Regions from separate parts of the Microbacterium amylolyticum genome, predicted to be linked through region 1. Evidence: predicted binding sites of a transcription regulator. Region 1 holds the regulator's gene; the other holds the start of a gene.

The links. Region 1 encodes HspR, which represses chaperone genes until heat shock. Its sites were predicted from a motif close to AAGTTGAGTCNNNNNGACTCAACTT; they were not measured.
Region 2: the regulator HspR is predicted to act here: its motif matches at 4,194-4,218, upstream of G6N81_RS04235 (ATP-dependent Clp protease ATP-binding subunit).

Annotation. Positions count from the first base shown of each region.
Region 1 covers NZ_CP049253.1:2,021,289-2,029,085, reverse strand. Annotated here, with positions in the region: gene treS (maltose alpha-D-glucosyltransferase) at 1-315, opposite strand, end outside; gene G6N81_RS09840 (maltotransferase domain-containing protein) at 312-2,279, opposite strand; gene G6N81_RS09835 (hypothetical protein) at 2,426-2,758, shown strand; gene glgX (glycogen debranching protein GlgX) at 2,769-4,913, opposite strand; gene G6N81_RS09825 (heat shock protein transcriptional repressor HspR) at 5,037-5,468, opposite strand; gene G6N81_RS09820 (DnaJ C-terminal domain-containing protein) at 5,522-6,469, opposite strand; gene G6N81_RS09815 (nucleotide exchange factor GrpE) at 6,531-7,130, opposite strand; gene dnaK (molecular chaperone DnaK) at 7,130-7,797, opposite strand, start outside.
Region 2 covers NZ_CP049253.1:860,985-868,781, forward strand. Annotated here, with positions in the region: gene xylA (xylose isomerase) at 1-202, shown strand, start outside; gene xylB (xylulokinase) at 204-1,616, shown strand; gene G6N81_RS04235 (ATP-dependent Clp protease ATP-binding subunit) at 1,671-4,178, opposite strand; gene G6N81_RS04240 (histidine kinase) at 4,331-4,735, opposite strand; gene G6N81_RS04245 (WhiB family transcriptional regulator) at 4,974-5,222, shown strand; gene G6N81_RS04250 (sensor histidine kinase) at 5,346-6,845, opposite strand; gene G6N81_RS04255 (CpaE/TadZ family protein) at 6,849-7,797, opposite strand, start outside.

The DNA of each region.
Region 1 (7,797 bases):
CACCTCGCCCATCAGCGAGTGCACACCCGTGAAATCGCTCACGTCGTATCCACCGTCGCGCAACGGCGAGGGGAAGAACGGCGGAAGCCACACACAATCGATGCCGAGCCACTGCAAATAATCGAGGCGTTCCGTGAGACCACGGAAATCACCCTGGCCGTCGCCGTTGCCGTCGCGGAAAGACCGCACGAGCACCTCGTAAAAGACCGCGGTTTTGAACCACTCGGGTTCCGCTCCGGCTCCCGGCGTATCGGGGAACTGCGCGTCGGAGATAACCGGAATCGCCGAGGTAAGTGGCGAGGCCTCTGATGTCATTCGGTTCCCTTCACCGTCAGTATGTGCGCGACGTTCTCTGCGGGATCAAGCCGCACCCAGTTGTGTTCGCCCCATGTCCAATCGGCGCCCGAAAGGTGTTCATGAACGGCGAAGGTCGATGGCAGGCCAATGGCCTTCCAATCGATATGAACCGTTGTCGCCCGCGCCCCGTGCGGATCGAGGTTGATGACGACGATCACCGCGTCCTCGCCATGCCCCTTGGAGAACACGAGGATGTGATCGTCGTCCGACCAGTGCACACGCAGACCGCGGAGGGTCTGCAGCGCGGGAACCTCGCGACGCACCTCGTTCAGGCGCGCGATGAAGGGGGCAATCGTTCGGCCCTCGTCAAACAGCCCGTCCCAGTCACGGACGCGAATCTGGTACTTCTCGCTGTCGAGATATTCTTCGGATCCCGGACGCACGGCCACGTGTTCGCACAGCTCATAGCCGGCGTACATGCCCCATGTCGGAGAGCCCGTTGCCGCCAGGACCGCCCGTAACCGGAAAGCGGCGGGGCCACCGTACTGCAGGAACTCGTGCAGGATGTCGGGGGTGTTCGGCCAAAAAGCCGGACGCATGAGGTGATCGGACTCGTTCGACACCTCACGCAGATACTGCTCGATCTGTTCCTTCTTCGTCCGCCACGTGAAGTACGTATACGACTGGTGGAAACCGACGGCGCCGAGACCGTGCATGCGCGCCGGGCGCGTAAACGCCTCGCTGAGGAACAGCACATCGGGGTCGGTTGCACGGATGCGGTCAAGAACTCGTTCCCAGAAGTCGAGCGCCTTCGTGTGCGGGTTGTCGACGCGGAAGATCCGCACCCCGCGGTCCATCCAGTGCCGCAGGATTCGCTCGGCCTCCGCATCGATTCCGGCCGGATCGTTGTCGAAGTTGATCGGGTAGATGTCCTGGTACTTCTTCGGGGGGTTCTCGGCGTAGGCAATGGACCCGTCGGCGCGCGTCGTGAAGAACTCCGGGTGTTCTGTTACCCACGGGTGATCGGGAGCCGCCTGCAGGGCGAAGTCCAGCGCCACCTCGATGCCGCGATCCTTCGCCGCCTTCACGAACGCCGCGAAGTCGTCTTCGTTCCCCAGGTCCGGGTGGATCGCATCGTGGCCGCCGAAACGCGAGCCGATTGCCCACGGCACCCCCACATCGTCGGGCCCCGGATCGAGGGTGTTGTTTCGACCCTTTCGGTTGATCTCGCCGATCGGGTGAATGGGCGGCAGATACAGAACATCGAAGCCCATCTGAGCAACTCGGTCCAGGCTCGCGATCGCCGTGCGGAAACTCCCGCTCGTGACGGCGCCCGTTTCGGGGTCGACCGTTGCCCCCTCGCTGCGGGGGAAGAACTCGTACCAGCTGCCGACGAGGGCGCGGCGCCGGTCGGCGAACAGCGGAAACGGCCCGGCCACCGTGAGCGGGTCCCGCAGCGGGCGCTCGCGGAACAGCATCAGCACCTCGTCGCTCAGGAGCGTCTCGAGGCGATCTTCCGGCGTGCGTGTGGTGTCTGTCACCGCGGCCAGCGCCGCCTTAAGGGGTCCGGTGTGACGCACTGTGCGAGGACGGTGAGTTTTTTTGAGGCGGGTGAGCAGCAGCTGCCCCTCAGCGAACATCAGATCAACATCGATTCCGGCGCGAATCTTGATCTCTGCCGCGTGGCGCCACGTCATCAGGGGGTCCCCGAAAGCGTGGATTTCGAACGACCATTCCCCGGGGGAATCGGGCGTGACCCACGCCTCGTATCGATCAAGTCCCGGTGTGATCTCTTCCATGCGCGCGGGTTGATGCCGCCGCCCATCCGGGCCGATCAGGACAACCTCGGCGCCGAGCAGATCGTGCCCTTCGCGGAATATTGTCGCGCGAATGGGCTGGGCCTCACCCTCGGTCGCCTTTGCAGGGCGCGCCCCGTCGTGAACGAGAGGATGTACATCAACGACCGGGATTCGACCAACCATGACCCCAACGTAGTCACTGTGATCACCCCGCAGGAAGGGAGATCAGATCTCGTTAACATCTCGTTCACAGAGAGATATATTCAGCGGCGCGAATATGAACGCTGTCTTCCCTCCCCCACGCGCCCCGCGCGCCGTACTCTGGCGGCATGCGAACGCTCTCCACCACCGAAGCGCTCCGGGCGCGCTGGTCGAATCACCTGCTCGGCGGCTCAGACCTGACGCCGGCGCAGGTTGTCGACCGGTCCGTTGCCCTGCAGGGACAGGACCTTCCCGCCGTTCTGCGGGCCATCGCCCTCCGCTCGCGACCGGGAACGTCGATCGCCGATGTACGCGCTGCCTTCGATCGCGGCGAGCTGGTCAGGTCGTGGCCCGGCGCGGCAAAGGGCCGCCCGGAGCCATCGTTCGAGCTCGTCGAGCAGGTGCCCGCGGCCACCGCCCGCAGCATCGGCGCGGCGCTGGCCGCGTGGCCGCACGGGTAGAAGTCCCGGTCTACTCGAGGGAACGCAGCACAACGACGGTGCGCGGGCCGAGGGTCGTTTCTGCCCCGACAGAGACGCAGTCGCCAAGAGCGATGTCGTCGTCCGTTGACAGCACCACCTCGGCGCGCGAGATGAACTCCTCCACCGGCGAGGACACGGTGACCTCGGCATCGGCCGCGTTGAACCACATGACGAAGGAGTTGTCGATCACCTGATCGCCTCGCGGCCCCGGGGCGCGAAGCGGCCCGCCCGAGAGGAAGATGCCGAACGTGCGCTGCCCCGCATCCGCCCAGTCGGCCTCCGTCATCCGCCGTCCGTCGGGATGCAGCCACACGAGGTCGTCTGGTCCCCCCTTGACTGTCGGAGATCCGTCGAACCAGTGGCGCTGCCGGAGTGCGGGATGGTCGCGCCGCAGCTGCAGGGCGCGACGCGTGTTGTCGTACACGTCCAGCCAGGCATCGTCACCGGTCCAGTCGACCCAGCTGATCTCATTGTCCTGGCAGTAGGCGTTGTTGTTGCCCCCCTGGGTGCGGCCCCGCTCATCACCGGCGGTGATCATCGGAACACCGTTCGACAACGCCAGTGTCGCCATGAGGTTGGCCGCCTGACGCCGGCGGACGGCGATGATCTCTTCGTCGTCAGTTTCACCTTCGACGCCGTAGTTCGCGGAGCGGTTGTCATTCGTTCCGTCGCGATTGCCTTCGAGGTTGGCCTCGTTGTGTTTGGTCTCATAACTCACGAGATCGCGCACGGTAAACCCGTCGTGGGCCGTGATGAAGTTCACGCCGGCGAACGACCAGCGCCCGTCGTAGCGGTACAGGTCCGACGAACCGGCGAGCCGCGTCGCGACCGTGCGAATATCGCCGTGCCCACGCCAGAAGTCGCGGATCGTTCCGCGATACTTGTCGTTCCACTCCGTCCACGGTGCCGGCATCTGGCCAACGAGATAGCCATCCATCGACAGATCCCACGGCTCGGCGATGAGCTTCACGTGCCGAAGAACAGGATCCTGATCGACCGCGGTCAAGAACGCGCACGCCATGTCCACGTCGTGGCCCGTTCTCGTCAGCGCGCTCGTGAGGTCGAAGCGAAACCCGTCAACGTGCATCTCGGTCACCCAGTAGCGCAGCGAGTCCAGAATCAGTCGCAGCGTCATCGGCTCGGAGGCGTTGACGGTGTTCCCGCAGCCTGTGACATCCCAGTACGTGTCGTCGAAGCCGCCATCGGTGGGAACGCGTTTGTACCAGCCGCGATCATCGAGACCACGGAACGAGATTGACGGGCCGAGGGCGCCGCCCTCCGCCGTGTGGTTATAGACCACGTCGAGGATCACCTCGATCCCCGCCGAATGGAACGCGCGGACCATGTCCTTGAACTCGGTTACCTGTCCGCCGGTATCGCCGCGCGAGGAGTACGCGTTGTGCGGCGAGAAAAATCCCGCTGTGTTGTACCCCCAATAGTTCACGAGGCCGCGCTCGGCAATGGCCGGCTCCGTGAAGAACTGATGGACGGGGAGAAGCTCGACCGCCGTCACGCCCAGGTCCTGGAGGTAGTGCAGAACGTGGGGGTGCGCGAGTCCCGAATAGGTTCCGCGGTGTTCCTCCGGAACGCGATCGTGCAGCTTCGTAAAGCCCTTCACGTGCAGTTCGTAGATGACCGTATCGCGCCACGCGCGTCGCGGATGTTGATCGTCACCCCAGTCGTAGGACGGATCGATGACAACGCTGCGCGCCTGGTACGGAGCGGAATCCTGCAGGTCCTGCGTGCCGGGATCTCCCCAGACGTAGGCGTGCAGAGGCTGATCAGGTGTGATGGTCCCCGACGTGGCGAGGGCGTAGGGGTCGAGCATCAGCTTCTCGAAGTTGAACCGCAGGCCCTGCCCGGGGTCCCACGGTCCCGCCGCGCGGTAGCCGTACAGTGTTCCCGGTTGAATATCGGGAACAGCTCCGTGCCACACGCCGAGGCTGTGTTCGGTCAGCGGATAGCGTGTCTCCGCGCCGTCCTCATCGAAGAAGCACAGCCACATCCCGGTGGCGTCAGGCGCGTACACCGCGAAGTTCGTCGACTCCGGGGTCCACGAGGATCCGAGTGGCCAGTTTCGTCCGGGCCACACATCGGTTTTTTCTCCGAGCTCACGCCAGATGGAGGGTGCCATGGCGCCATCCTGCCCTTTCCCCCGCCATAAACACCAACTCGCGTCGATGTCGAGCTCGATTCGAGAGCAAACGTCAGCGGTCACACAGGTCTCGTCGTCGCCCCCGAACGCCGCGGCAGAACGTCAGCCGCGGGGCGGGCGCCAGAGCACGACGTCGGTCTGACGCCGAATGCGTGTTGTTCCCGTGAGCGTGACAACACCGCCGGTCGCATTGGTCGCGAACACCCGCGCTCCTGGACGCGTCTCGCGCTCTTCCCGGAGTTCCTGGGTCAGATCACGCACCCTGTCGCGCAAATGCTGCACCTCGTTTTCGAGGTCGATCATTCGCTGGATCACCGCGAGGGGGACGCCCTCGGCGGAGAGCTTCGCGACCTCCTGCAATTGCACGATGTTGTACGCCGAGTATCGCCGTGACCCCCCGCGCGTGCGGCCGGGGACGACGAGCCCGATGCGGTCGTACTGCCGCAGGGTCTGCGGGTGCATTCCGGCCAGCTCACTCGCCGCCGCGATCGGGAAGATCGGGTCGGTCGGGGATACCCCCTCGGGTAGCTGCATTAGGATCACCTCCCATTCGTCACGGCATTCGGGCGCTCACGCGGTCAACGCGTTCAGAACAGGCTGGCCCGCGGATCCTCGTTCGGTTCCACCGCGGCGTAGCGTTCGAGCGCCTCACGCTGGGCGTCCGTCACGTGGTCGGGAACGGCCACGTGCACCTCGGCGAGGAGGTCGCCCTTGCCCTTTGTGGTTTCGATGCCGCGTCCCTTCACGCGCAGAACGCGGCCAGATGGCGTTCCCGGGGCAACGCGCAACTTGACGCGCGTTCCGTCCAGCGTTGGCACCTCGATCGTGGCGCCGAGCACGGCCTCGGTGAACGTGACGGGAACGGTGACGCGCAGGTTCAGGCCGTCGCGCGAGAAAACGCGGTGCGGCCGCACGGCAACCTCGACGACGACATCGCCGGGCTCTCCGCCGTTGGGCGAGGGGCGGCCGCGGCCCCGCAGACGAATCTTCTGGCCGTCTGCGACACCGGCGGGCACCTTGACCTTAAAGGGCTTCCCGTCTTCGCCCTTGAGCGTGATGGTGTCGCCGTTGGCCGCCGTGAGGAAGTCGATCGTTGTGCGCGCGCGAACGTCCTGGCCCTTCTGCGGTCCGCCGAAGCCCGGCCCGCCGAAGCCGGCGCGGCGGCCTCCGCCGCCCGTTGCGCCGTTGAACATCGAGAAGATGTCGTCGAAGTCCGGAGCGTGACCGCGCTGCTGAAAGCGGCTGAAGACATCTTCGAAGCCGCCCCCGCCCGCACCACCGGCGGAAAAGCGCGCGCCGGAACCCATGGCGCGGATCTCGTCGTATTCACGACGCTGCTCGGGGTCACTGAGCACCGAGTATGCCTCGCTGATGTCTTTGAAGCGCGCCTCAGCAGCGGCGTCACCCTGGTTGGAGTCGGGGTGGTACTTCCGCGCGAGCTTTCGGTAAACCTTCTTCAGCTCTGCGTCCGACGCGTTCTGGGCGACGCCGAGTATCTGGTAAAAGTCCTTGTCGAACCAGTCCTGATTGGCCATCGGGTCCCTCTTCTTAAAAACGGGACGGGGCGGTCAGAACGACCGCCCCGTCACGGATGAGTTACTCCGCGGGGGCGGAGACAACGACCTTTGCCGGTCGCAGTTCGACGTCGCCGAGGCGGTAGCCCACCTCGACAACCTCGAGCACGGTGGATTCCACCGCGCCTGGTGTCGGCAGCTGAACAACGGCTTCGTGCTGCTGCGGATCGAAAACATCGCCCGCCTCGCCATAGGCAACGAGGCCCGTGCGCTCGGCGAGTCCGCGCATTTTCTCCGCGACGAGGGCGAAGGGAGAACCTTCCTCCAGATCGCCGTGCTGCTGAGCGCGCGCGAGGTCATCGAGCACGGGAAGCATGCCCTTGGCGACCTCACCCTTTGCCCGCTCGATTTCTACCTGGCGCTGCTCCTGTGTGCGGCGACGGTAGTTCGCATACTCGGCCTGCAGGCGCTTGAGGTCCTGCAGCAGCTGCGTTTCGTAGTCGCTCTTGTCGTGTTCGACGGCTTCTTCCGTCTGCTCGGCGTCGAGGATGTCGTCGACCGTGAGGCCGTCGCTGTCCTCGCCAGCCGGTGTGGCCTCCGCGGGGGCGTCTTCCGCCCCCGCGGTGGCGTCCGGCTGGACCTCGTCTTCGCCCTGTGGCTCGTTCGGGTCCGTGTCCGGCATTACTTCTTCTCGTCCTCGTCTTCGACGACCTCGGCGTCGACGACGTCTTCATCGCTCTCCGTGTCGCCAGCGGGGGCGTCCTCGGCGGGAGCCTCCTGCTGAGCCTGCGCGTACAGCGCCTCGCCCAGCTTGGTCTGGCTCTCGTTGAGGGTGTCGACAGCGGCCTTGACCGCGTCGTCGTCGTCACCGGCGAGAGCCGTCTTGAGCGCGTCAACGTCTGCCTTGACGGCTTCCTTGACCTCGGCCGGCAGCTTCTCATCGTTCTCGGTGATCAGCTTGTCGACGGAGTACGCAAGCGTCTCGGCCTGGTTGCGGGTGTCGGCTGCCTCGCGGCGCTTCTTGTCTTCTGCCGCGTGCTCTTCGGCCTCGCGCACCATGCGATCGATGTCGTCCTTGTCGAGCGACGAACCGCCCGTGATCGTCATCGACTGCTCCTTGCCCGTGCCCTTGTCCTTTGCAGACACGTGCACGATGCCGTTGGCGTCGATGTCGAAGGTGACCTCGACCTGCGGCAGGCCGCGGGGCGCGGGAGCGATGCCCGTGAGCTCGAAGGTGCCGAGCGGCTTGTTGTCGCGGGTGAACTCACGCTCGCCCTGGAAGACCTGAATGGCGACGGAGGGCTGGTTGTCCTCGGCCGTGGTGAAGGTCTCGCTGCGCTTGGTGGGGA
Region 2 (7,797 bases), 1.2 Mb from region 1:
CGAGGTACAGGAGGCGCTGAGGGTGTCGAAGGTCGCCGAACTGGCGCAGCCCACACTCTCGGCAGGCGAGTCGTACGCGGATCTCCTCGCCGACGCTTCGGCGTACGAGAACTTCGACGCCGACAGCTACCTCGGCGGCCACGGATTCGGGTTCGTCCGCCTGCAGCAGCTCGCCACCGAACACCTGCTCGGCGCACGCTGAGATGAGCACCCCTTCCCGACTCGTCGCCGGCATCGATTCGTCGACGCAAAGCTGCAAGGTCACCATCGTTGATGTGGCCACGGGAGCAATCGTGCGCGAAGGCCGCGCATCACACCCCGACGGAACGGAAGTCGACCCGTCGGCGTGGTGGGAAGCGCTTCAGCAGGCAGCCTCGGAAGCCGGCGGGTTCGCGGACGTCGCCGCCGTGTCGGTCGCGGGGCAGCAACACGGATGCGTCGCGTTGGACGCCGACGGCAGAGTTCTCCGCCCGGCGCTTCTCTGGAACGACACTCGCTCGGCCGGTGCCGCGGCCGATCTCGTCAGCGAGGTCGGAGAGGATGTGTACGCTCGCCGCACGGGCCTGGTCCCCGTTGCGTCGTTCACCGTGACCAAGCTGCGCTGGATCGCCGATAACGAGCCCGAGATCGCCGCGCGAATCGCCGCCGTCGCCCTTCCGCATGATTGGCTCACGTGGCGGCTTCGCGGCTTCGGACCGCGGGAGGAGTCGGCGAACGGGCCTGTTCTCGACGAACTCGTCACCGATCGTTCCGATGCGAGCGGCACGGGATACTTCGACCCCGGCCGAAACGCCTACGACCGCGAGCTTCTGTCACGCGCTTTGCGCCGTGATGCCCGCGACGTGGTCCTGCCACGGGTGCTCGCGCCGTCCGAGGGGGTAAACGGGCCGAACCTCATCGTCGCGGCGGGCGCGGGGGACAACGCCGGCGCGGCGCTTGGCCTCGGCGCACAGACGGGCGATATCGGTGTATCGATCGGCACCAGCGGCACCGTGTTCGCGGTGTCGGCGACTCCCGTCAGCGACCCCACGGGAACGGTGGCGGGCTTCGCCGACGCTGCCGGAGGGTTTCTGCCGATCGTCACTACCCTGAACGCCGCACGGGCTCTCGACCAGGTGGCCGCTCTGCTCGGCGTCACCCATGCGGAACTGTCGGACCTTGCCCTCTCAGCGGAGCCAGGATCCGGCGGCCTCGTTCTGCAGCCGTGGTTCGAAGGAGAGCGCACACCGAATCTGCCGGACGCAACGGCAACGCTTTTCGGCATGACTCTCGCGGCGGCAACGCGCGAGAACCTGGCGCGCGCCGTGATCGAGGGAGTTCTGTGCTCGCTCGCGGCCGGACTCGATGCGATCCGATCACACGGGGTCGTTGCTGAGCGGATCATGCTGACGGGAGGCGCGGCGAAAAGCCCCGCGATCCGTCAGATCGCCGCGGAGGTGTTCGATGTTCCCGTCATCGTTCCTGAGCCCGGCGAATATGTGGCGATGGGGGCGGCTGCTCAGGCCGCGTGGGCTCTCGACGGGTCACGCCCCGCGTGGCGGCCCCCGGTTCTCGCGGAGCTACCCGCTCACACGGTTGGTGCCATCCGCCACGCGTACGACGCCCGCACCCCCTAGTGTGCGTGCGGGGCACAGCGATGCTCTGAGCTTCGCCGTGCCCCGCACGATCTCCTACGCCGGCTGGGGAACGCGGGCCGAGACGACGATTCCCGTATCCGTAGCACTCACGACGGCGGTTGATCCGCTCGTCAGCTCTCCGGAGACGAACAGATCGGCGATTCGATCGTCGACCTCCCGCTGAATCAGTCGGCGAAGCGGCCGAGCGCCGTATTCCGGCTGATGACCGTTCCGCGCAAGCCACTCGCGTGCGTCGTCCGTCACCTCGAGCACAACCTCACGCGCCTCGAGCCGTTTCACCGTTGCGTCGAGGAGGTGAGCGACAATCTCGCTCAGCTGTTCGGGATCGAGCTTCCGGAAGAGCACGATGTCATCGATGCGGTTGAGGAATTCCGGTCGCATGTTCTCTCGCAGCCTCCCCATGACGCGCGCACGCACATCGTCGTCATGCAGGTCACGGGAGCCGGAAGTGAAGCCCATCGTGCCGGCGCGCGACGCCAGGAACTCGCTTCCGAGGTTCGACGTCATGATCACAACGGTATTGCGGAAATCCACCGTCCGACCCTGCCCGTCCGTCAAACGGCCGTCGTCAAGAAGCTGCAACAGGACGTTGAAGACGTCGGGATGAGCCTTTTCGATTTCATCGAAGAGCACGATCGAGTACGGCCGGCGCCGCACGCGTTCCGTCAGCTGACCGGCCTCGTCGAAGCCGACGTATCCGGGAGGAGCACCGACGAGGCGACTGACGGTGTGACGCTCGCCGAACTCGCTCATGTCGAAGCGGACGATGGCGGAGTCATCGTCGAACAGGCTTCCGGCGAGGGCCTTGGCGAGCTCGGTCTTACCCACCCCCGTCGGACCCAAGAAAAGAAAGGAGCCGATGGGCCGGTTTGCGTCTCCCATACCCGTCCGGCTTCGGCGCACAGCGCGTGCGACCGCCGTGACCGCATCACTTTGGCCGACAACGCGCTCGTGGAGCTCGGACTCGAGGCCGGCAAGTCGCTCACGTTCCGTCTCCGTCACGCGGTTCGCCGGGATTCCGGTCGCGCGGCTAATGACCTCGGCAATCTCCGCCTCGCCGACGACGACAGTGGTCTCCGTGTTCGTGTGCGCAGCCTCGCTCAGTCGCTTCTGCAGGTCGGCTATCTCATCGCGAAGGCGCGACGCCTCTTCGTACCGTTCGGAGGACACGGCGAGGTTTTTCTCGGCCTCTCGCATCGCCAGCTGCTCACGAAGCGCGTCGACGTCCACGTCAGCACCGCGACCAAGGCGCACGCGCGCTCCCGCCTGGTCGATCAGATCGATCGCCTTGTCGGGAAGAACGCGCTCCGGCACGTATCGGTCACTGAACACAACGGCGGCCTGAAGCGCCTCATCTGTATAGGTAACATTGTGGTGCTCTTCATAGGCGCCGCGCAGGCCCTGCAGAATGGCGATGGCGTCTGCTGGGCTTGGCTCGTCAACGCGCACGGGCTGAAACCGCCGTGCCAGGGCCGCGTCTTTTTCGATCCGACGGAACTCGCTCAGCGTTGTGGCACCGATCAGGCGCAGATCACCGCGCGCGAGACGAGGCTTCAAGATGTTTCCGGCATCAAGCGATCCGCTGTCTCCTCCGCCTCCGGCGCCTACGATCGTGTGCAACTCGTCGATAAACAGGATGACCTCGCCAGCCGACGCCGAAACCTCCTCGAGGACGGTGGTCAGGCGTTCTTCGAAATCGCCGCGATAGCGCGCTCCGGAGAGCATGCTGGCCATGTCAAGGCTGATCACCCTCTTCCCGTGCAGTTGTTGTGGCACCTCACCTGCGACGATGGCGCTGGCAAGGCCCTCGGCGATCGCTGTTTTGCCCACGCCGGCCTCGCCAACAAGAACCGGGTTGTTCTTGGTGCGGCGCGCGAGAATCTCGATCGTGCTCTCCACCTCGTCTGCGCGTCCGATGACGGGGTCGATCAGGCCATCACGCGCGCGCTGCGTCAAGTCACGGCCGTAGGTGTCCAGCATCGACGGAGATTCCTCCTGCTCCCCGTTCGCCGTCGCAGCCTGTTGCTCGCGTGCGCCGTGCAGGAGAGCATCAGCGGTCACTCCGTGCGCCGCGAGAATGCGCCCCGATGGGCTGTCCTGCGCGAGAACAAGAGCGAAGAAGAGGTGCTCGGGATCGATGTAGGTCGACCCGGATGAGCGCGCGACCTGGAGCGCGTGGAACAGTGCGCGCTGCACGGACGCGGTCATCTGCGCGTGTTCTGCTCCCGACGGCCCAGAAGCCTGCGGCAAGGACGCCTGTGCCTGTTCGGCCAGGGCATCGGGTTCGACCCCGATCCCCTCCAGCGCGCTGCGCACTGTGGCGTCGTTCGTCAACACGCTGAGCAGGTGCAACGCGTCGAGTTCGCTCTGGCCGCGTTTCAGGGCGAACCCACCCGCGCGCTGGATCACCTGGTAGGTGCGCGAGCTCATCAGCTTCCGGATATCGATCGCCCGCCCCTGGCGCGCACGATCTCCCTGCAAGTAGCGCGCGAGGAACTCGTCGAAGGAGTCGGCGTCCTGCGGGATGTTCGTGTTTGTCATGTCTCCTCCATGGCGAAGTTGATGTGAGCAGACTCAAGTTTCAAACTTGAGCCCTGCCTTGTCAAGTCCAACGCCACACCGCATCGAGTATTCCCGGAACACTAAAAAACCCGCACCCTCGCGGGTGCGGGCAGACAGGAGGTGAACTCAAGTCAGAGCTTTTCCGGAGCCGGCGGCCGAGCAGCACGGGCAGCGGCCAAAAGCAAAACGAACGTCACCACGGCCGGAATCCCGAGAACCATCCCCGCATTCAGGTTCGCGAACTCGCCCGTAATCGCACCAATGGCAATCGCGAAGATCATCGCTTGCACGACAATTCCCCCCGACCGCCCCCACGAGTGCCCCGCGGCCACGCCGACACCGAAGGCGCACACACCGGCCGCTGCTGCGAGGGTCATCACGATCAGCGCAATCGAGCTGGCGAGCGACATCACCTCGCCGCGGAACAGTTCAACGACCTGCCAGGCCGCGAGAACCGCAATGCCGATGCCCTCCACAATCAGAAGAGCGGACGCCGCGATCGTCGAAGCGGAGCGCGAACCGGAGGAGGAAGACATGAATCCCTTCGCGGCTGAGCCAGGCGAGGGAACCTTGTATGTTCCGTCCGAAACTGCACGGATCTGAAAAAACCCTTGCCTGACGGCATCACCTGTATGACAATTGTTAACGGTGTGTTTCCCACAGCGTGGTGGGGCCCAGGAAGAGAGATCCTGACTCACATCCAGCGTAGTCGACCCGCAGACTCGCGCTGAAATTCACCCCCACACAACCCCACCTCGCTAGGAGCACCCCCGCATGGATTGGCGCGACAAGTCTGCTTGCCTCACGGTTGACCCCGAGTTGTTCTTCCCGGTCGGCAACACTGGGCCGGCCGTCGACCAGATCGAAAAGGCAAAGTCGGTGTGCGCTCGCTGCACCGTCACGGAGGTCTGCCTGCAGTATGCCCTCGAGACCGGTCAGGACTCGGGCGTCTGGGGAGGGCTCAGCGAAGACGAGCGCCGCGCTCTCAAGCGTCGCGCTGCCCGCGCCCGTCGCGCAAGCTAAGCAGCCGGCTGTCGCGCGAGAATCGTCTCCTGCGACAACGCCGTGACGTGTGCCCCGGTCGCTCGCGACCGGGGCACACATTTTCTGTTTTTGCGGCACACTCCCGCGCCCGCTGAGACGCTGCTATTTGATCCAGCGCATCGGAACGTTGATGTCGACGCCGGTTCCGCCGTCAAACGCCGTTCCCGTTCCGCTCGTCGTGCTCCACTCGATCGTTCCGCTGAGCTCGCCCTGAATCAGCGTCCGAACGATCTGTGTACCCAGACCCCGTCCGACGCGTCCCTCGGGAAGACCAGCCCCCGTGTCGCGAACACGCACGCTCAACCGTTCTTCGGAACGCTCGGCGATGATCTCCACCTCGCCCTCCCGTCCGGCCAGACCATGCTCAACAGCGTTGGTGACCACCTCGGTGAGCGCGAGAGCGAGAGGCGTCGCGTACTCGCTCGGAAGAGTTCCAAAGGCACCCGTTGTTCGCGTCTTGGCCACGGTGTTCTGAGCGGCGGCAACTTCGGCGACGAGGCGCAGAACGCGCGCGAAGACCTCGTCGAAGTCGACGTTTTGCGCGAGACCTTCGGACAGGGTGTCGTGGACAACAGCGATCGCCGCGACGCGCTGCATGGCTTGCAGCAGCGATTCGCGAGCTTCTTCGCTCGAGGTTCGGCGCGACTGAATTCGCAACAGCGACGCGACCGTCTGCAGGTTGTTCTTGACGCGGTGATGAATCTCACGGATGGTCGCGTCCTTCGTCAGGATCTCCTGCTCCTGACTACGAAGTTCGCTGACATCGCGACAGAGCACGATCGCTCCCAGGCGCTGGCCATGATCGCGCAACGGAATAACGCGCAGCGAAACCGTCACGCCCCGAGCCTGAACATCGCTGCGCCATGGTGAACGCCCCGACAACAAAACGGGAAGCGACGCCTCATCAGCGGATGCATCGAGCGCGGCCGGAAGTACCTTGCGCGCCACGTCCGAGAGGGTCTCCCCCTCGAGCTCGTCGACGAACCCAATGCGGTTGAAGGCGCTCAGCCCATTCGGGCTGGCGAATGTCACAACACCGTCGACGTCGAGACGAATCAAACCGTCCGCCGCGCGAGGTGTTCCGCGCCGCGGGCCCATGGGGGCGGTCACGTCGGGGTAATCGCCCGTGGCGATCATGCCAAAGATTGCATCGGCGCATTCGTCGAACGTGTGCTGCTGACGCGACGGTGCGCGCACTTCGCCCAGGTTGGTGTGACGCGTCAGAACACCGATAACGGCGGTGCCGCCCTCGTCGCGGCGCACGATCGGAACGGCCTTAACGCGGGTGGGCGTCTCCTCGAACCACTCGGGACTCGTCGAATCGACGATGACGCCCGAATCGAAGGCGTCCGTCACCTGACGCTGCCACTGCGGTCGCACTTTCTCGCCGACGATATCGCGATAAAACAGGGTGGACGCACCGCTCGGGCGAACATGACCGACGGCCCGGAAGGAGTCGTCTTCTGTCTGACCCCAGATGACGATGTCCGCCGACGCGAGGTCGGCGAGCAGTTGCCCGTCGCCGTGCACACGGTGCAGCCATTCGATGTCCGTCTCTCCGAGACGGTTCTGGGCAGTAAGCAGATCACTGAGGGTCGACACCCTTCACAGCGTAGCGGCGAGTCCGCGTATCCCCTGCGCAAGGGGCGAGCCGCGTCGCGGTGACAGCACGGGTCGAGCATCGAGCAACGCCCGATCTGCGGTTCGCATATCGTGCGGAAGAAACGCGATCTGGTCAAGCGCCGCAAACCTTCCGAGAAGCCGGCGCGCTTGCGACTTCCCGTCAACGCCCAGCGCGCCACGACGAAGGTGATTGACGACGGGAATGATGGTGGCTGTCGGTGCGATCTCCTGAATCTGCGTCACGCCGCGAACGAATCGCGCCAAGCCCACCGCATCGGCCGAGGCGACCGCCACGACGCGATCAGCGGCCGCGAGCGCGGCGAGCGTCGCGGCGTTCCGGCTCGGAGCATCGGCGTCGCTCAGAACCTCCTCGCTCGACTCCAGCGGAGCTGCGACATCGACGATCACATCGTCGCACCAGGAGCGGGCCGTGTCTAGCGCCGCATGCACCCGCCGAGCGGAGAGCTCCGGCCATCGTGATGGCCGGTTGATCCCGGTGAGCACTTCCAGCGGCTGGCGGCCAATTTCCACGGGCACGCTGAGTCTGGTCAGTTCGGGCCCGTCCAGGACGCCGTAGTCGGTCTGGCGGCACGCCGCGGGAAAACCCGGCGCATCGTCCGCCAGTCCGAGCCGTTGGGCTACTGCCGGAGCGTGTGTGTCGGCGTCGACGATCGCCGTGCGAACGCCTCCCATCGCGCGAGACGCGGCAATGGCCATCGCCAGTGTTGTGCGCCCGGGCGCACCATGCGGACCCCACACAACCGTGATCGCACCACGCTGCTGCCCGCCATCCGAAACATCGCGAGGCAGGTCTCCCCCTGTGACGATCGCTGCCGCGATCTCCGCGGCGTCGCCGTCGATATCGTGTGCGCGGTCCAGGCCGAAGGACGCCGCCGCTCTGCTCTCGGCTGCGCGCGCGGCCACGGGGACG